DNA from 3 places in the Pseudomonas sp. PSKL.D1 genome. Region 3 is predicted to be linked to each of the others. Evidence: predicted binding sites of a transcription regulator. Region 3 holds the regulator's gene; each other region holds the start of a gene.
What was found. Region 3 encodes sigma-54, which starts transcription at its own class of promoters, with help from an activator protein. Its sites were predicted from a motif close to ANTGGCATNNANNTTGCTNT; they were not measured.
Positions count from the first base shown of each region.

Region 1: the regulator sigma-54 is predicted to act here: its motif matches at 2,783-2,802, upstream of flgB (flagellar basal body rod protein FlgB).
Region 2: the regulator sigma-54 is predicted to act here: its motif matches at 1,874-1,893, upstream of glnA (glutamate--ammonia ligase).

Region 1 covers NZ_CP118607.1:1,686,628-1,693,199, reverse strand. Annotated here, with positions in the region: gene flgE (flagellar hook protein FlgE) at 1-1,125, opposite strand, end outside; gene flgD (flagellar hook assembly protein FlgD) at 1,157-1,864, opposite strand; gene flgC (flagellar basal body rod protein FlgC) at 1,880-2,323, opposite strand; gene flgB (flagellar basal body rod protein FlgB) at 2,326-2,736, opposite strand; gene cheR (protein-glutamate O-methyltransferase CheR) at 3,073-3,900, opposite strand; gene PVV54_RS07450 (chemotaxis protein CheV) at 3,951-4,880, opposite strand; gene flgA (flagellar basal body P-ring formation chaperone FlgA) at 4,959-5,711, shown strand; gene flgM (flagellar biosynthesis anti-sigma factor FlgM) at 5,865-6,179, shown strand; gene PVV54_RS07435 (flagella synthesis protein FlgN) at 6,228-6,572, shown strand, end outside.
Region 2 covers NZ_CP118607.1:440,054-446,625, reverse strand. Annotated here, with positions in the region: gene thiI (tRNA uracil 4-sulfurtransferase ThiI) at 66-1,520, opposite strand; gene glnA (glutamate--ammonia ligase) at 1,989-3,395, shown strand; gene PVV54_RS01855 (chorismate mutase) at 3,546-4,088, shown strand; gene glnL (nitrogen regulation protein NR(II)) at 4,343-5,428, shown strand; gene ntrC (nitrogen regulation protein NR(I)) at 5,425-6,572, shown strand, end outside.
Region 3 covers NZ_CP118607.1:4,777,404-4,783,975, forward strand. Annotated here, with positions in the region: gene PVV54_RS21345 (KpsF/GutQ family sugar-phosphate isomerase) at 177-1,151, shown strand; gene PVV54_RS21350 (KdsC family phosphatase) at 1,165-1,689, shown strand; gene lptC (LPS export ABC transporter periplasmic protein LptC) at 1,698-2,270, shown strand; gene lptA (lipopolysaccharide transport periplasmic protein LptA) at 2,257-2,781, shown strand; gene lptB (LPS export ABC transporter ATP-binding protein) at 2,782-3,507, shown strand; gene PVV54_RS21370 (RNA polymerase factor sigma-54) at 3,682-5,175, shown strand; gene hpf (ribosome hibernation-promoting factor, HPF/YfiA family) at 5,254-5,562, shown strand; gene ptsN (PTS IIA-like nitrogen regulatory protein PtsN) at 5,575-6,039, shown strand; gene rapZ (RNase adapter RapZ) at 6,042-6,572, shown strand, end outside.

The DNA of each region.
Region 1 (6,572 bases), 2.8 Mb from region 3:
CTGCAGGCCCTGCTCGTTGGCAAAGCTGGCCAGGGCCACCTGGCCGATGGCGCGGGACTGCTGGTTGCTGAAGCTGGCAAACAGCACGCCGGTGGAGTCGATGCTCAGGCTCGACAGGATGCCGGTGGCATAGCCGTCCTGGGACTGCGACATGCGCGCGGTCTCGGTGTTGTACGAGGTGGTGCTGTTCATCGACAGCTTCATCCCGTCGGTGTTGCCGACCGCACCGTTGGCCGCCCAGTTGCCCGAGGCATCTTCCACGGCCGGCACCCAGCCAGTCATGGTGAAGACGTTGTTGGTCACGGTGAACGACGCGCCAGTCGGGTGGCCGGTGTTGTCAGCGGTCATGCTGGCCACCGAACCGTCGCTGTTGAAGCTGATGGTGCCGGTCAGCGGCTCGGTGGAAGACGGGTCGAACGGGTTGCGGCCGTCCACCAGGGTGTACATGGTCCACTCGTTGGTGCCGGTCTTGCGGTAGAACTGCTCCATGGTGTGCTCGTTACCCTGACTGTCGTAAACCTTGGTCGGGAACGACTTGGTGTAGGTGGTTTCGTCAGAGGGGTCGAACACCTTGTTCGGGACCATGTTGCCAGTGCCGTCATCGACGGTCAGCGGGATGTCGGCCGCCGAGGAATTCAGGTTGATGCCCTGGTCGATCAGGGTGGTGGCCTTTGGCTTGAGTGCCGAGGTGTCGATCTGCAGATCGGTCAGCACACCTTTCTGGATCTTGCCGGTCGAATCCGCCGCGTAACCTTGCAGGCGAAGGCCGTCGGAGGTGACCACGTAGTTGTCCTTGTCGGCCTGGAAGGCGCCGGCACGGGTATACACCTGCGAGCCGTTATCGGACAGCACGAAGAAGCCCTGGCCCTGGATACCCATGTCCAGCACGTTGCCGGTGTTGTTGACATCACCCTGGGTGAACTGCTGCGAAACGGCTGCCAGGCGCACGCCGTTGCCGATCTGGTTCTTGCCCACGCCCAGGCGGTTGGCGCCTGCGTAAACGTCGGCGAACTCGGCACGCGACGACTTGAAACCGGTGGTGTTGACGTTGGCGATGTTGTTGCCGGTAACGTCCAGTTGCTTGTTGGCTGCGTACAGACCGCTAAGGCCGATATTGAAAGACATGAATTCGCTCCTTGTGCCGCGCTAGCGGGCCTTAGATACCGATGGTTTGTACGTCGGAGAGGGAAACCTTGCCGACACCGGCCAGGTTGAGGACCATTTCGCCGGTGGCGTTGAAGCTGACGCTGGTCACCTTGGCCGGCAACAGCGTGTTCATCTGCACCGACTCGCCGTCCACCGTGGTGGTGGCGGTGAAGGTGTACGTACCCGGGTCGACTTTCTCGCCGCTGCTGTTGGTTCCGTCCCAGATGAAGTCGGCGTAACCGGCAGCCTGCTCGCCCAGCTCGATGGTCTTGACGGTGTTGCCTTCCGAGTCCTTGATGGTGACCTTCGCTTCGCTGATCGCTTGCGGCACGACAAACTGTGCGTTGAAGCTTTCTGCGGTATCGACGATCGCCTTGTCGTTCTGCACCACCACCGAACGCCCCACCAGGGACGAGGCTTGCAGTGCCTGGGACGAGGCCATGGCGTTGGTGATACTGGTGACCGACTCGTTCAGCGAGGTGATGCCTTCAAGGCTGCTGAACTGCGCCAGCTGGGCCACGAACTCGCCGTTTTCCTGCGGGTCGAGCGGGTTCTGGTGCTGCATCTGGGTAACCAGCAGCTGCAGAAACGCGTCCTTGCCGAGGCTGTCGGTGCCGGTGCTGGAAGCCGTGTCGGTAGTGGTCTTCTTGGTGCCGGTGCTGACGCCGGACGCCGAGAGGACATCATTGAGGTTTACGCTGGAAGTATCGATTGCCATGGTCCGAGTTCCTTATCACTGACCCAGGGTCAGGACCTTCTGCATCATGTTCTTGGCGGTGTTCATCAGCTCGGCGTTGGTCTGGAACGCACGGCTGGCAGAAATCATGTCTGCCATCTCTTCAACCACGTTGACGTTCGGGTAGTAGACGTAGCCGTCCTTGTTCGCCGCCGGGTGGTTGGGTTCGTAACGCGCCTCCAGGTTGCTCTGGTCTTCGATGATGCCCTTGACCTGCACACCCTGCCCTGCCTCGTTCTGGTCCTCGAACAGCGACTGGCCGGTGCCGTTTTGCGCGTTCTGGAAGGTGGTGGCAAACACCGGGTGGCGGGCGCGGTAAGTCTGATCGATGCTCGACGAAACGGTCTCGGCGTTGGCGATGTTGGAGGCCACGGTATTGAGGCGGGTGTTCTGCGCGCTCATGCCGCTACCGGCGATGTTGAAAACACTGGACAGGGACATGGTTATTCTCCGCGCAGGGCCGAAACCAGCCCTTTGAATTTACTGTTGAGCAAGGTGAAGCTGGCCTGGAAGCCGATGGCGTTTTCCGTGTAGTTCGATTGCTCGATCTGGGCGTCCACGGTGTTCTGGTCGATCGAAGGCTGAGTCGGCGTGCGGTATTGCAGCGTGTCGTCAGCCATCGCCAAGCCTTCGGCCTCGATGTGACGGCTGTTGGTGCGGTCCATGGTGAAACGGCCGCCTTGCTGCTGTTTCTGGCTTTCGGCGGCGAGCACCGACGAAAAGTCCATATCACGCGCCTTGTAGTTGGGCGTGTCGGCGTTGGCGATGTTGTTGGCCAGCACCTCGGCGCGCTGGGCGCGGAAGCCCAATGCCTTTTCGTGGATGCCAAGTGCCTTGTCGAAACTGATGCTCATGTCGGGGAAACCTTCGAAGGTTGACCGGAATGTCGTTGGCGAAGGTATAGCAAGGGCTGTGCCAAGCTTGAGGAAGCCCGGAAATGCTGGGTTTTGGCGGGATGCGGTCGACAGGAGATGCCAGAAAAGCGGCAAAGTGCTTCCGCTCGGGGATGGGAAAGCGGCAATGGGCGGGTGGCAAAAGCGGCAAAACAAAAAATTGACGTTGGGTGGGTATGGCGCCGCTTGCGCGGCGCATCGCGGATAAATCCGCTCCTACAGGGATTACGCGCAACCTGTAGGAGCGGATTTATCCGCGATGCGGCGCGCAAGCGGCGCTTGATCTTGCAGGCGCAGTCACTTGGCCTGGTAAATGATCCCCGGGCTGCACTGCACCATCTGGTAATGGTCCGGCAACCCGTTCAGCGCCTCGGACGCCCCCAGGAACAGATACCCACCCGGCTTCAGCGTGCTGTGAATCCGCAGCAAGATGTCCTTCTTCACCTGTGCCGAAAAATAGATCAGCACGTTGCGGCAGAACACGATGTCGAACTTGCCCAGGCTCGCATAGCTGTCGAGCAGGTTGAACGAGCGAAACTCCACACGGCTGCGAATCGCAGGCTTCACCGCCCAACGCCCCGGCCCTTTGGTGTCGAAATAACGCTGCAGGCGCTCCTGGGACAGGCCCCGGGCAATCGCCAGGCTGTCATATTCGCCGGTCTTGCAGTTGTTGAGCATCGAACCCGACAAATCGGTAGCGACGATCTGCGCCCCCATCTTCAACTGGCCCAGGTTGCTGCGCTCGAACTCGTCGATGGCCATCGAAATCGAGTAAGGCTCCTGCCCCGACGAGCACGCCGCCGACCACATGCGCAGACGCTGGCCCGGGTTGTTCTTGATGAACTCGGGAATGACCTTGTTCTTCAACACCTCGAATGGGTAGGTATCGCGAAACCACAGGGTTTCGTTGGTGGTCATCGCATCGACCACCTGCTCGCGCAGCCCGCCTCGCGGCTGCAACTGGATACGCTGCACCAGCTCGCCCAGGCTCTTGATGCCCTGTTGCTCCATCAACTTGTTGAGACGGCTGGAGACCAGGTACTGCTTATTCTCGCCCAGCAGGATGCCACAGGCTTTCTCCAGGAATACCCGGAACTGTTCGAAATCCAAATTACCCGTAGACACTACTGCCGCCTCTCTTCAATCACTGGTGCCGGGAGCTTGCCCCGGCTGCTTCAATGCGTTGCCTTGATCCGGTCGACCACCCGCTGGGCGAGGTCGTCCGGCTTGAACTTGGCCAGGAAGTCATCCGCCCCAACCTTCTTGACCATCGCCTGGTTGAACACCCCGGACAGCGAAGTATGCAGGCAGATGTGCAGCTTTTGCATGCGCGGGTCGCTGCGGATCTCCGCTGTAAGCGTATAGCCGTCCATCTCCGGCATTTCAATGTCGGAGATCATCATCAGGAACTCGTCTTCCGGGCGCTTGCCCTCGTCCACCAGCTTGCGCAGGTAGTCCAGTGCCTGGCGGCCATCGTTGAGCGCCACCACTTCCACACCCACCGTCTGCAGGCAACGGCTGACCTGCTTGCGCGCCACCGACGAGTCGTCGACAGTCAGCACCCGCAGCGTCACGGCCTTGTCCTGCACCTCGGCATCGACCACACCGGCCGACACGGTTTCAGACGACGGCGCCACTTCCGCGAGCACTTTTTCCACGTCGATGATTTCGACCATGCGGTTGTCGACCCGGGTAACAGCGGTCAGGTAGTGATCGCGGCCAGTACCCTTGGGTGGCGGGTGGATTTCTTCCCAGTTCATGTTGACGATGCGCTCCACCGAGTGCACCAAAAAGCCCTGGGTCTTGGTGTTGTACTCGGTGATGATCACGAAGCTCTTGCGCGTCTCTTCCTTGAGGCCCGGCAAGCCGGTCGCCATCGACAGATCAAGGATCGGGATGGTCGCCCCGCGAATATTGGCAACGCCCCGCACCACCGAGTGCGCCTTGGGCAGCAAGGTCAGCGCCGGGCACTGCAGCACCTCGCGGACCTTGAACACGTTGATCCCGTAAAGCTGCTCGCCGTTGAGGCGGAACAGCAGCAATTCCAGACGATTCTGCCCAACCAGCTGCGTGCGCTGGTTGACTGAATCCATTACCCCCGCCATGCCTGACTCCTTTTTCTTTCTGCCGTTTCGTTGCCCTTCAGCTACCGAGTCGGCACGGGCTTTGCTTTTTTGAGCGCCATGCACACGAAAACGACAATTTTCCGACGACTGACGCACCTGCTTAACGGCTGGCTGGCCGTGCTGTGCCTGCTGGCACCCGGCACTCGCACGCTGGCGGATGCGGTTACCTTGCCTGAACAGCTTATCGGTGTCACCCAAGGGTTTCTTGAATTCACCGTCGAAGATTACCTGGCCACCACCCAGACGCCAGGGCGCTACGAGATCCAGGTCAACAACCTCGACCCGCGCCTGCGCATGCCGCTGTGCAGCCAACAGCTGGACGCCTCGCTGGAAAGCCCGGCGCAGCCACTGGGCCGCGTGACCGTGCGGGTACGCTGTGACGGCAGCGCACCCTGGACGGTGTTCGTGCCGGCCACCGTGAAGTTGTTCCGCGATGTGGTGGTGGTCACCCGCCCGCTCAAGCGCGGCAACACCGTGGGCGAAGGCGACGTGGCCCTGCGCGAGCGTGACGTGGGCACCTTGGGCCAGGGCTTTTTGAGCGAGCTTGACCAGGCGGTGGGCATGAAGATGCTGCGCCCCACGGTGCTCGATCAGGTTTTGACGCCACAACACCTGGAGCAGGCCGAAGTGATTCGCAAGGGCGACCAGGTGGTGATCATCGCCCGAAGCGGCACCCTCAGCGTGCGCATGCCCGGTGAAGCCTTGAGCAAAGGCGGCCAAGGCGAGCAAATCCGGGTGCGTAACCTCAATTCCAAACGGGTGGTCAAGGCACGGGTAACCGGGCCCGGGCAAGTCGAGGTCGCCATGTAGATTGAGGTGGCGGCAAGGAACCGCATTTCCTAAACTGTGTCTGAAACCGGGTTCGCGGGCACGCCGACAGGCGGCTGTGCATTTATGCCTAAAGTTTCTTTCAAGCCGGTCGAAAACAAGGCAAGCGTCCAAAATACCCAGAGGTTTCTGATCATGGCCATCGACTTCAGTCGTTTGAACAACTCTCCGTCCGTCACGGGCGGCGTACGCAGCAATGCCACGCCCACCAGCGCCGAAAAAACCGGCGAAACCAGCGAAGCGCCTAAAAGCGCCACCGCAAGCGGAGAAGCGGTAACCCTCAGCCAAGAGGCCCAGCAGTTGCAAAAGATCAGCGACAAGCTGCGCGACCAGCCCGTGGTCGACAGCGCCCGTGTGGCGCAGTTGAAACAGGCCATCGCAGACGGCAGCTACAAGGTCGATGCCGGCCGGGTCGCGAGCAAACTGCTCAATTTTGAAGCCCAGCGCTAACCGCACGGCGCGCTGACTTCACGGACGCTTAAAACCCAAGAGTTAGCCATGCACGACATCACTTTGCTGCAACTGATCGAAGATGACATCGCCCCGACCCAGGAACTGCTCGACCTGCTGCAGCGGGAAGCCGTTGCCCTGCACGGCCGGGACATGGCGCCGCTGGAGGGCATTCTGGCCCGCAAGCAGTCGCTGATCGTCCTGCTCGAGCAGCAAGGCCTTCGCCGCAACAACCTGCTCACCAGCCTCGGCCTGAGCGCCGACCGTGCCGGTGTTCAGGCGCTGGCCGCGCAGTCGCCCAACGGCGAAGTGATCATGCAGCAACTGAATGTGCTGACCCAGTTGATGGACGCCTGCCAGAAGGTCAACGAGACCAATGGCCGGATCATCCAG
Region 2 (6,572 bases), 1.5 Mb from region 3:
AGGCTCAGCGGGCCCGGCTGTCGGGAGGGCGATGGCGGATGCTGCCGCCATACAGCCCTGGCGTTTTATGCCGGACGATAAACACGCACATTGGCATGTCCCTCACTGAGCAGATGGTGTGCGTGCAAGCGGCTCATCACACCTTTGTCGCAATACAGCAGGTACTGGCGGTTGCCATCCAGCTGCTTGAACTTGCTGTTGATCGCGTAGAACGGCATGGCCTGGACTTCAACGCCCTCGATCACCAGCGGTTCGTCTTCCTGTGCATCGGGGTGGCGGATGTCGATGACGATCTGGCCCGGCAGGGCCTCGGCCACTTCCTCGATCTCGATGTCTTTGCCCAGCTCATCGATCACATTATCGATGGAGATGAACTTCGCGCGCTCAAGGGCACGCTCCAGCACCGCCATGTCGAACTGCTTCTCTTCGTGCTCCATGCGGTGGCGCTTGGCATGGGTGGTCGGGTTTACCGAAATCACGCCGCAATACTCTGGCATGTGTTTGGCGAACTCGGCAGTGCCGATCTGATAGGCGGTGTCGATGATGTCCTGCTTGTGGCTGGCCAGCAGCGGGCGCAACACCAGCTTGTCGGTGGCGGAATCGATGATCGACAGGTTCGGCAGGGTCTGGCTGGACACCTGCGAAATCGCCTCACCGGTAACCAACGCTTCGATTTGCAGGCGCTCGGCCATGTGGGCCGCGCCACGCAGCATCATGCGCTTGAGGGTCACGCCCATGTAGCTGTTGTCGACCTTGTTGAGGATTTCGCCGACCACTTCCTCGAACGGTACGCTGATGAACAGCACGCGCTGGCTGCTGCCGTACTTTTTCCACAGGTAGTGGGCCACTTCCATCACGCCCAGTTCGTGGGCACGGCCGCCGAGGTTGAAGAAGCAGAAGTGGGTCATCAGGCCACGGCGCATCATCTGGTAAGCGGCCACGGTAGAGTCGAAACCGCCGGACATCAGCACCAGAGTCTGCTCCAGTGCGCCCAGTGGGTAACCGCCGATACCATTGTGCTGGTTGTGGATAACGTACAGGCGCTGATCGCGGATTTCGATACGCACCAGCACTTCCGGCGCCTTCAGGTCGATGCCCACGGCGCCGCACTGCTGGCGCAACTGGCTGCCGACGTAGCGGTCGACGTCCATCGAGGTGAAGTCGTGGTGGCCGCCGCGCTTGCAGCGCACGGCAAAGCGCTTGCCGGCCAGCAGGTGGCCGAAGTGGTGTTTGCACTTGGCGACGATGTCGTCGAAGTCGCCCAGCGGATATTCCTCTACCTGCAGAAAGTGGGTGATGCCCGGGGTGCAGGTGAGCCGCTCGATCATCTCGCGCTGGACCTTTTCGTCCTCGACGCGGGTGACCACTTCGAGATTGTCCCAGACACCATCGACCACGAGCTCGGGATCCAGGTCCTTGAGCACGACGCGGATGTTCTTGCCGAGCTGACGGATGAAGCGCTTGCGCACCGGCCGGCTCTTGATGGTGATCTCTGGGAAGACTTTGACGATAAGTTTCATTGGTTTAACAGCGCGCGCAGGGCCTGCCGAAAATGAGGGGCGCGAATTATAGCGGAAATTGCTCAGGATTTGACCAACTTTTGATCAGAAGCTTTCAGATAGGTGTGGAGTGTGATTTTTGAGGTGCCTGCGCCGGCCCTTCGCGGATAAATCCGCTCCTACAGGAGGGCGCCACACCTGTAGGAGCGGATTTATCCGCGAGAGGCCCTCAAAGAAAGCACGAAAATCCGCTAGCGCACCCATTTGGTGCCACGCATTGAAATCCTGCATCTTATAGGTGCATTTTTCCCTGCCCACCCCCGAGCAAATGCCCGCAAACGCCCCCTTTTATCCCGCTATCGCCATTTTTGGGCACTGGCATGCAATTTGCTCTCTTGTGAGGCAGGTAAGCTTGGCCGAGTATGCGCGCCCAGCGACACCCTTTTTCCAGGGCAGCGGCTAAGCGCCCTAGACCATCCGGAGGACAACATGTCGAAGTCGGTTCAACTCATCAAAGATCATGACGTCAAGTGGATTGATCTGCGTTTCACGGACACCAAAGGCAAGCAGCACCACGTCACCATGCCCGCTCGCGATGCGCTGGATGATGACTTCTTCGAAGCTGGCAAAATGTTCGACGGTTCGTCGATCGAAGGCTGGAAAGGCATCGAAGCTTCCGACATGATCCTGCTGCCGGACGACTCCTCCGCCGTCCTGGACCCGTTCACCGAAGAGCCGACCCTGATCCTGGTCTGCGACGTGATCGAGCCGTCCACCATGCAAGGCTACGACCGCGACCCACGCGCCATCGCCAAGCGTGCCGAAGAATTCCTGAAGTCGACCGGTATCGGTGACACCGTGCTGGTAGGCCCGGAGCCTGAGTTCTTCATCTTCGACCAGGTGAAGTTCAAGTCGGACATCTCCGGCTCCATGTTCAAAATCTACTCCGAGCAAGGCTCCTGGATGACCGACCAGGACGTCGACGGCGGCAACAAGGGCCACCGCCCTGCCGTCAAAGGCGGCTACTTCCCGGTTCCGCCGTGCGACCACGACCACGAAATCCGTACTGCCATGTGCAACGCCATGGAAGAAATGGGCCTGGTTGTCGAAGTTCACCACCACGAAGTTGCCACCGCCGGCCAGAACGAAATCGGCGTGCGCTTCAACACCCTGGTGACCAAGGCTGACGAAGTTCAGACCCTGAAGTACTGCGTGCACAACGTTGCCGACGCTTACGGCAAAACCGCTACCTTCATGCCGAAGCCACTGTACGGCGACAACGGCTCGGGCATGCACGTTCACATGTCGATCTCCAAAGACGGCAAGAACACCTTCTCGGGCGAAGGCTATGCCGGCCTGTCCGACACCGCCCTGTACTTCATCGGCGGTATCATCAAGCACGGTAAGGCCCTGAACGGCTTCACCAACCCGGCTACCAACTCGTACAAGCGTCTGGTCCCAGGCTTCGAAGCCCCGGTAATGCTGGCCTACTCGGCCCGTAACCGTTCGGCCTCGATCCGTATTCCTTACGTTTCCAGCCCTAAAGCCCGCCGCATCGAAGCGCGCTTCCCGGACCCGGCTGCCAACCCGTACCTGTGCTTCGCCGCACTGCTGATGGCTGGCCTGGACGGTATCCAGAACAAGATTCACCCAGGCGACGCCGCCGACAAGAACCTGTACGACCTGCCGCCTGAAGAGGCCAAGGAAATCCCACAGGTTTGCGGTAGCCTGAAAGAAGCCCTGGAAGAGCTGGACAAAGGCCGTGCGTTCCTGACCAAGGGCGGCGTGTTCTCCGACGACTTCATCGATGCCTACATCGAGCTGAAGTCGGAAGAAGAAATCAAAGTCCGCACCTTCGTTCACCCGCTGGAATACGACCTGTACTACAGCGTTTGATGTAGTTGGCGCCTTGCGCCGATGAAATCATTGAAAACGGCCTTCATATGAAGGCCGTTTTTTATTTAACGTACAGCGCTATCAGGCGCGTCCTACAAACGAATGCTGTCAGGCTGGCCACACTCAGGTTTCCACAAAAAGGAGATCTCCATGCGCCCTGCCCTCACTCTTTGCTGCCTTGCAGTCGGCCTGCTAGGCTGCAGTGCAACATCGCCCTCACAACCCGAACTCCAACCCTTGCTCGCCACCATCGAGCAACGTCTGGACCTGGCCATATCAGTCGCCGCACACAAATGGGACAACAAGCTGCCGATCGAAGCGCCAGAGCGCGAACGGCAAGTCCTTGCCGACGTGCGAAAGGATGCTGCCGACTACAACCTCACCGCTGACCGCGCCGCTGCTTTTTTCAGCGATCAGATTGAGGCCAACAAGCTCGTTCAGTACACCCTGGTAGACCGCTGGAACACGCTTGGCAACAGACCACCAACGGCATCCCACGACCTGGTGCACGAAATTCGCCCACGCCTGGACAAGCTCAAAGCAACTTTGATGTCGCAACTTGGCCGCTTTGACAGCACCGCAAAAGCCGACTGCAAGCTGAACCTGACCAGCGCACTGCAACGGCGCACCAATGACCCCCTGCGCCACATGGCGCTAGTGCGAGCCACGGCACAGCTGTGCAGGGACCGCTAGGTACTACAATGCTCTATATTGGTGCAGCAAAGGCTTGAGCGCCCCATGCCGCACCCCAAAACAGGTCACATGGAGCAGTAAATCAGCATTTTCTGATTCGATTAGGCGCAGTTTCAGGTCTTTGTCACGAAATACCGCTTCTTTTCGGAGCCTTGGTTTGTTTCTTGCATTTTCCTGGCATCAGCGGATCCATAGCGCACCCACCCCAGGCACGGCCAGGGAATGCCAGCGCCAAAAGAGGTCAACGACGCCTTATGACCATCAGCGATGCACAGCACCGTCTGCTTCTGGACAACCTGACCACGGCCACGCTTCTGCTCAACTCGGAGCTGCGCCTGGAGTACATGAACCCGGCAGCAGAGATGCTGCTGGCGGTCAGTGGTCAACGCAGCCATGGGCAGTTCATCAGCGAACTGTTTACCGAGTCGACCGAGGCGCTCAACTCCCTGAGGCAGGCCGTGGAGCATGCGCACCCGTTCACCAAACGCGAAGCGCAGCTCACTTCGCTGACCGGGCAGACCATCACTGTCGATTATGCCGTGACGCCGATCCTGCATCAGGGCAGTACCCTGCTGCTATTGGAGGTTCACCCACGCGACCGCCTGCTGCGCATCACCAAGGAAGAGGCCCAGCTAAGCAAGCAGGAAACCACCAAAATGCTGGTGCGCGGCCTGGCCCACGAAATAAAGAACCCGCTCGGTGGCATCCGCGGCGCAGCGCAGCTGCTGTCGCGCGAGCTGCCCGAAGAAGGCCTGCGCGACTATACCAACGTGATCATCGAAGAGGCCGACCGCCTGCGTAACCTGGTCGACCGGATGCTCGGCTCCAACAAATTGCCTTCGCTGTCCATGACCAACATCCACGAAGTGCTGGAGCGCGTCTGCAGCCTGGTCGATGCGGAAAGCCAAGGGTGCATCACGTTGGTGCGCGATTACGACCCGAGCTTGCCCGATGTCCTGATAGATCGCGAGCAGATGATCCAGGCAGTGCTCAACATCGTGCGTAACGCCATGCAGGCAATCAGCTCGCAGAATGAACTGCGCCTCGGGCGCATCTCCATGCGCAGCCGTGCAGTACGCCAATTCACCATTGGCCATGTCCGCCACCGGCTGGTCGCCCGTGTCGACATCATCGACAACGGCCCGGGCATCCCGACGGAACTGCAGGACACCCTCTTCTATCCCATGGTCAGTGGACGCCCGGACGGTACCGGGTTGGGCCTGGCCATTACCCAGAACATCATCAGCCAGCACCAGGGCCTGATCGAGTGTGAAAGCCACGCGGGTCATACCGCCTTCTCGATCTTCCTGCCACTGGAACAAGGAGCCACTGCCTCATGAGCCGAAGTGAAACCGTATGGATCGTCGACGATGATCGTTCCATTCGCTGGGTACTGGAAAAAGCCCTGCAACAAGAAGGCATGACCACCCAGAGCTTCGACAGCGCCGATGGCGTGATGGGCCGCCTGGCCCGGCAGCAGCCGGATGTGATCATTTCCGATATCCGCATGCCCGGCGCCAGCGGCCTGGACTTGCTCGCCCAGATCCGCGAACAGCACCCGCGCTTGCCGGTCATCATCATGACCGCGCACTCCGACCTGGACAGCGCCGTGGCGTCCTACCAGGGCGGCGCATTTGAATACCTGCCCAAGCCATTTGACGTGGACGAGGCTGTATCGCTGGTCAAACGTGCCAATCAGCATGCTCAGGAACAACAAGGCCTGGATGTGCCTCAAGCGCTGACCCGCACACCGGAAATCATCGGTGAAGCCCCTGCGATGCAGGAAGTGTTTCGCGCCATCGGCCGCCTTAGCCACTCCAACATCACGGTGTTGATCAACGGCGAATCCGGTACCGGCAAGGAATTGGTGGCACATGCCCTGCATCGCCACAGCCCACGTGCTGCATCGCCGTTCATCGCCCTGAACATGGCGGCCATCCCTAAAGACTTGATGGAATCGGAGCTGTTCGGCCACGAGAAAGGCGCTTTCACAGGCGCGGCCAACCTGCGACGCGGTCGCTTCGAACAGGCAGACGGCGGCACGCTGTTCCTTGACGAAATCGGCGACATGCCTGCCGACACACAAACCCGCCTGCTGCGAGTACTGGCTGACGGTGAGTTCTATCGCGTTGGCGGCCACGTGCCCGTTAAAGTCGATGTACGTATCATCGCTGCGACCCACCAGAACCTCGAATCACTGGTGCAGGCCGGCAAGTTCCGTGAAGACTTGTTCCACCGCCTGAACGTGATCCGCATCCATATTCCACGCCTGGCAGACCGCCGCGAAGACATCCCGGCCCTGGCCCGCCACTTCCTGGGCCGCGCCGCTCAGGAGCTGGCAGTCGAACCCAAGCTGCTCAAGCCGGAAACCGAAGAGTTCATCCGCAACCTGCCTTGGCCAGGCAACGTACGCCAGTTGGAAAACACCTGCCGCTGGATCACCGTCATGGCCTCCAGCCGTGAAGTGCTGATTGGCGACTTGCC
Region 3 (6,572 bases):
GGCGGGCTGAATAGCGGCGAACTATAGCACCGCTGCCCGTGCCGCCCCAAGGCCATGGAACGGTCGTTCAGGCTAACGACAGGCTTGGCAATCATTCGATACGACAATCGAAAGGGTGAGGCTTTCTTCCATTGCGGCTATAATCGCCGCCTTTTCATCAGGCATTGTTTATCGACATGAGCCAATCCAGCGAGTTGATCCAGTCCGCGTTGCGCACGCTGCGCCTGGAAATCGAGGCCGTAGAAGGCCTTGTCGCCCGGATCGACGCCAACTTCGTCAAGGCTTGCGAGCTGATTCTGGCGAGCAAGGGCCGTGTCGTGGTGGTCGGCATGGGCAAGTCCGGGCACATCGGCAGCAAGATTGCCGCCACCCTGGCGAGCACCGGCACGACCGCATTTTTCGTGCATCCGGCCGAGGCCAGTCATGGCGACATGGGCATGATCACCCGTGACGATGTCATCCTTGCCCTGTCCAATTCGGGCAGCACAGCTGAAATCGTCACCCTGCTGCCATTGATCAAGCGCCTGGGCATCCAGCTGATCAGCCTGACCGGCAACCCGGATTCGCCGCTGGCGCTGGCCGCCGAAGTCAATCTCGATGCACGCGTGGCGCAGGAAGCCTGCCCGCTGAACCTGGCCCCTACTTCCTCCACCACAGCGGCATTGGTACTGGGGGATGCTTTGGCCATCGCACTGCTGGAGGCGCGCGGCTTCACCGCTGAAGATTTCGCCTTTTCGCACCCGGGTGGCGCCTTGGGCCGCCGCCTGCTGCTCAAGGTCGAAAACGTGATGCATGCCGGCGATGACCTGCCTCAGGTGCAGCGCGGCACATTGCTCAAGGACGCCCTGCTTGAAATGTCCCGCAAAGGTTTAGGCATGACCGTCGTCCTCGAAAAGGACGGCACCCTTGCCGGGATCTTCACCGACGGCGACCTGCGCCGCAGCCTGGACCGCAACATCGACGTGCACAAAACGCTGATCGACCAGGTAATGACCGTGCACGGCAAAACCGCCCGAGCCGAGATGCTCGCCGCCGAAGCGCTTAAAATCATGGAAGACCACAAAATCAACGCGCTGGTGGTGGTCGACAAGGACGACCGCCCGACTGGCGCCCTGAACATGCACGACCTGCTGCGCGCAGGCGTCATGTAACGAGACCATGGCGATGACCCAGACCCTGCTGCAACGTGGCAAAGCCATCAAGCTTGCCGTCTTCGACGTGGACGGCGTGCTCACCGATGGCCGCCTGTACTTCCTTGAAGACGGCAGCGAATTCAAGACCTTCAACACCCTCGACGGCCACGGCATCAAAATGCTCATGGCCTCGGGCGTGACCACGGCAATCATCAGCGGGCGCAAGACCCCAGTGGTGGAACGCCGGGCCAAAAACCTCGGCATCCCGCACCTGTTCCAGGGCCGGGAAGACAAATTGGTGGTACTCGACAGCCTGCTTGCCGAACTGGGCCTAAGCTATGAACAGGTCGCCTACCTGGGCGACGACCTGCCCGACCTGCCGGTGATTCGCCGGGTGGGGCTGGGCATGGCGGTGGCCAATGCCGCACCGTTCGTACGCCAGCACGCCCACGGCGTGACCGACGCGCGAGGCGGCGAAGGTGCCGCACGCGAGTTCTGCGAACTGATCATGCAGGCCCAGGGCACCCTGGACGCTGCCAACGCTCACTATCTGTAAGGCTGCCCATGTTCAGCAAGAAAGCCCGCAATATTGCGCTGCTCGTGGTGATTGCCGCCCTGCTGGCGGCCATCGGCTACTGGAATGTCAGCCCTGAAAGCTTCCTCGACAAGCCCGTGGCCCAAGTCGACGAAAGTGCCATCGACTATTACGCCACCAACGCCCACAGCGTGCAGTTTCTGCCCGACGGCAAGCTGCAGTACGAAATGACCGCCGACAAGGTCGAACACCTGCGTGTCAGTGAGGTCACACTGGTGACCAAACCGGACCTGCACATGTACCGCGGCACCGAATACCCCTGGCACGTGCAAAGTGTGCGCGCCGAGGTCAATCCGGACGGCACCGAGGTCGAGCTGATCGACCAGGTGCGGGTTGCCCGCACCGATGAAAAACAGCGCGAAACCATCATCACCAGCTCGCGCATGACGGTATTCCCACAGAAGCAATATGCGCAGACCGAGCAAGCCGTTAGAATCGACGGCGCCGGTGGCACCACCACAGGCAAGGGAATGAAAGCGTATTTGAAAGAAGGCAGGATGGACCTGCTCTCTAACGTAAGAGGACAGTATGAGGCTCGTTAAAACCCTCCCCCTTTTGCTCAGCCTGAGCGCAGCACTGGGAAGCGCGAGCGCCTTCGCCCTGCCGAACGACCGTGACCAGCCGATCCGCATCCAGGCCGACAACGCGCACCTGGACGACAAGCAAGGCGTGGCCACCTACACCGGCGATGTGATCATCACGCAAGGTTCGATGATGATCAAAGGCAACACCGTGACCATGACCCGTGCCGCCAATGGCGATATCGACGTAGTGACCTCGGTGGGCAACCTGGCCTACTTCGAGCAACAGCAGAGTGCTGCAAAGCCCGACAAAATGAAGGGCTGGGCGGTGACCATCCAGTACCAGGCACAGAAGGACACGGTCATTCTTACCGACCGCGCCAAGGTCGAGAACGAAGGCAACACCACCGAAGGCGAGAAGATCGTCTACAACACCAAGTCCCAGGTTGCGACCGCCGGTCGCGGTGGCAACGTGACCCAGCCACGTCAGCGCATCGACATGGTGATCCAGCCTAAGAAGAAGGCCGAGTAAATGGCAACCCTCAAAGCCCAGCACCTGGCCAAGAGCTACAAGGGGCGGCAGGTCGTACGTGACGTCAGCCTGTCGATCGACAGTGGCCAGATCGTCGGCCTGCTCGGCCCCAACGGCGCCGGCAAGACCACCTGCTTCTACATGATCGTAGGGCTGGTACAGGCCGACCAGGGCCGTGTGCGCATCGACAACCTCGACGTGAGCCACCAGCCCATGCACGGCCGCGCTCGCGCGGGCATCGGTTACCTGCCGCAGGAAGCTTCCATCTTCCGCAAGCTGTCAGTTGCCGACAACATCATGGCGATCCTCGAAACACGCCAGGATCTGGACCGTGAAGGCCGGCGCAAAGAGCTGGAAAGCCTGCTGCAGGAGTTTCACATCAGCCACATCCGCGACAACCTCGGCATGAGCCTGTCCGGTGGTGAGCGCCGCCGGGTGGAAATCGCCCGCGCCCTGGCCACCGCACCGAAATTCATCCTGCTGGACGAACCGTTCGCAGGCGTCGACCCGATTTCGGTGGGCGACATCAAGCAGATCATCCATCACCTCAAGGCCAAGGGCATCGGGGTGCTGATCACCGACCACAACGTGCGTGAAACCCTGGATATCTGCGAGACCGCCTACATCGTCAACGATGGCCAACTGATCGCCGAAGGCGATGCCGAGACCATCCTGGCCAACGAGCTGGTCAAGGAAGTCTACCTGGGTCACGAGTTCCGCCTCTGACCCCGGTAGCGCGCCTGGAGCGCTGGCATTTATGCCCGGACGGGGCTTAAGTTGTTACAGCACTCTAGGCAAACGCTACATTTTAAGGCATAAAACTTGCTTGATTCTGGCGCCTCGGCGCCCGTGTAGTGGATGGCGCATGCGCGCCGGCGAACAAGGTATTTAGCCCCTGCCATGAAACCATCGCTCGTCCTAAAAATGGGCCAGCAACTGACGATGACCCCGCAGTTGCAACAGGCCATCCGTCTCCTGCAGCTTTCCACCCTGGACCTTCAGCAGGAAATCCAGGAAGCGCTGGAGTCCAACCCGATGCTCGAACGTCAGGAAGACGGCGACGACTTCGACAACAGCGACCCGATGGCGGATAACGCCGAGAACAAGCCGGCCGCCGAAGTCCAGGACAACAGCTTCCAGGAAAGCACCCCCAGCGCAGATAACCTGGAGGACGGCGAGTGGAGCGAGCGAATCCCCAATGAACTCCCGGTAGATACGGCCTGGGAGGACATCTACCAGACCAGCGCCAGCAGCCTGCCAAGCAACGATGACGACGAGTGGGACTTCACCACCCGCACATCCGCTGGCGAAAGCCTGCAGACCCACCTGCTGTGGCAGCTGAACCTGGCACCGATGTCGGACACGGATCGGCTGATCGCCGTCACCCTGATCGACTGCATCAACGACCAGGGCTACCTCGAAGAATCCCTCGACGAAATCTGTGCCGGCTTTGATCCGGAGCTCGACATCGAGCTGGACGAAATCGAAGCAGTACTGCACCGCATTCAGCAGTTCGAACCTGCCGGCGTCGGTGCTCGCACCCTGGGTGAATGCCTGCTGCTGCAACTGCGCCAGCTTCCCGCCAGCACGCCCTGGATGACCGAAGCCAAGCGCCTGGTTACCGACTTCATCGACCTGCTCGGCAGCCGCGACTACAGCCAGCTGATGCGCCGCATGAAGCTGAAAGAGGACGAACTGCGCCAGGTCATCGAACTGGTTCAAACCCTCAACCCGCGCCCAGGCTCGCAAATCGAGTCGAGTGAGCCGGAGTACGTGGTCCCTGACGTGATCGTACGCAAGGACAGCGACCGTTGGCTGGTTGAGCTCAATCAGGAGGCGGTGCCGCGCCTGCGGGTCAACCCGCAATATGCCGGTTTCGTACGCCGTGCCGACACCAGTGCCGACAACACTTTCATGCGCAACCAGTTGCAGGAAGCGCGCTGGTTCATCAAAAGCCTGCAAAGCCGCAATGAAACGCTGATGAAGGTTGCCACCCAGATCGTCGAGCACCAGCGCGGCTTCCTGGACCACGGCGACGAGGCAATGAAGCCATTGGTGCTTCACGATATTGCGGAAGCGGTGGGCATGCACGAGTCGACCATTTCGCGGGTGACCACGCAGAAATACATGCACACCCCACGCGGCATCTACGAACTGAAATACTTTTTCTCGAGCCACGTGAGCACCGCCGAAGGCGGAGAGTGCTCGTCTACAGCGATCCGCGCGATCATCAAGAAACTGGTTGCCGCGGAAAATGCGAAAAAGCCATTGAGTGACAGCAAGATCGCTGGTTTACTGGAGGCACAAGGCATCCAGGTCGCCCGTCGCACCGTCGCCAAGTACCGTGAGTCCCTCGGCATCGCACCGTCGAGCGAACGCAAGCGACTGATGTAGCCCCTGGATGTGCCACAGCGTTTGTGGGGCAGGTGCAATATCTGCCTCTTTATGCACGGGCAACAAAGGAGAAGCTGTATGCAAGTCAATATCAGTGGACAGCATGTAGAAGTCACCCAGCCGCTGCGCGATTACGTGCTTGAAAAGCTCGCCCGGGTGGAGAGTCACTTCGACAGGATCACCAACGTGCAGGTCATCATGAAGGTCGAGAAGCTGCAGCAGAAGGTCGAAGCGACCGTGCAGATTCCCGGCGGTGAAGTGGTTGCCAACGCCGAACACGAAGACATGTATGCAGCAATCGACGCCTTGGCCGACAAGCTCGACCGCCAACTGAAAAAACACAAGGAAAAACAGCAAAGCCTGCTGCAAGGTGCAGCTGCACGCTGATCCCTCTCATCCATGATCCGACTTGAAACCATCCTGACCCCCGGCCGTTCCCTGGTGAACGTGCCGGGCGGCAGCAAGAAGCGCGCCCTGGAAAAGGTCGCCACCCTGATTGCCGAACAAGTACCCGAGCTGGAGATGCAAAACGTCTTCGACAAGCTGATCGCCCGCGAAAAGCTTGGCTCCACCGGTTTTGGCAACGGCATCGCCATTCCCCACTGCCGGCTGGAAGGTTGCATTGCACCCGTCAGCGCCCTGCTCCACCTGGATGCTCCGATTGACTACGACGCCATTGATGGCGCCCCGGTCGACCTGCTGTTCGTCCTGCTGGTGCCAGAAGCTGCCACCGACGCCCATCTGGAGCTGCTGCGCCAGATTGCCAGCATGCTGGATCGCAAGGAGGTTCGCGAGCGCCTGCGTGCTGCAGACAGCAGCAAGGCCCTGTTCCAGGTAGTCCTGGACGTACAGAACGAGCACTGAACATGCGCCTGATCATCGTTAGCGGCCGGTCCGGCTCCGGCAAGAGTACCGCCCTCGATGTACTGGAAGACAACGGCTATTACGTCATCGACAACCTGCCAGCGGGGCTGCTGCCTCAACTGGCCGAGAATGCGTTGATCAACACCGAGTTGATGCAGCCCAAAGTGGCTGTGAGCATTGATGCGCGTAACCTGCCAAGCCACCTGTCGCGCTTCCCGGAGCTGCTGGAAGAGGCGCGCGCACGCCATATCCAGTGTGACGTGCTTTACCTGGACGCCGACGAAGAAACGCTGCTCAAGCGGTTTTCCGAAACCCGCCGGCGCCATCCCCTGACCAACGCCGACCGCTCGCTGGCCGAAGCGATCCGCGTGGAAACAGAACTATTGGGGCCGATTGCCGACCTTGCCGACCTGAAGATCGACACGACTCGGCTCAACCTGTATCAACTGCGCGATTCGATCAAGCTGCGGCTGCTCAATCAACCCGAGCCAGGCACAGCGTTTCTGGTGGAATCGTTTGGTTTCAAGCGCGGG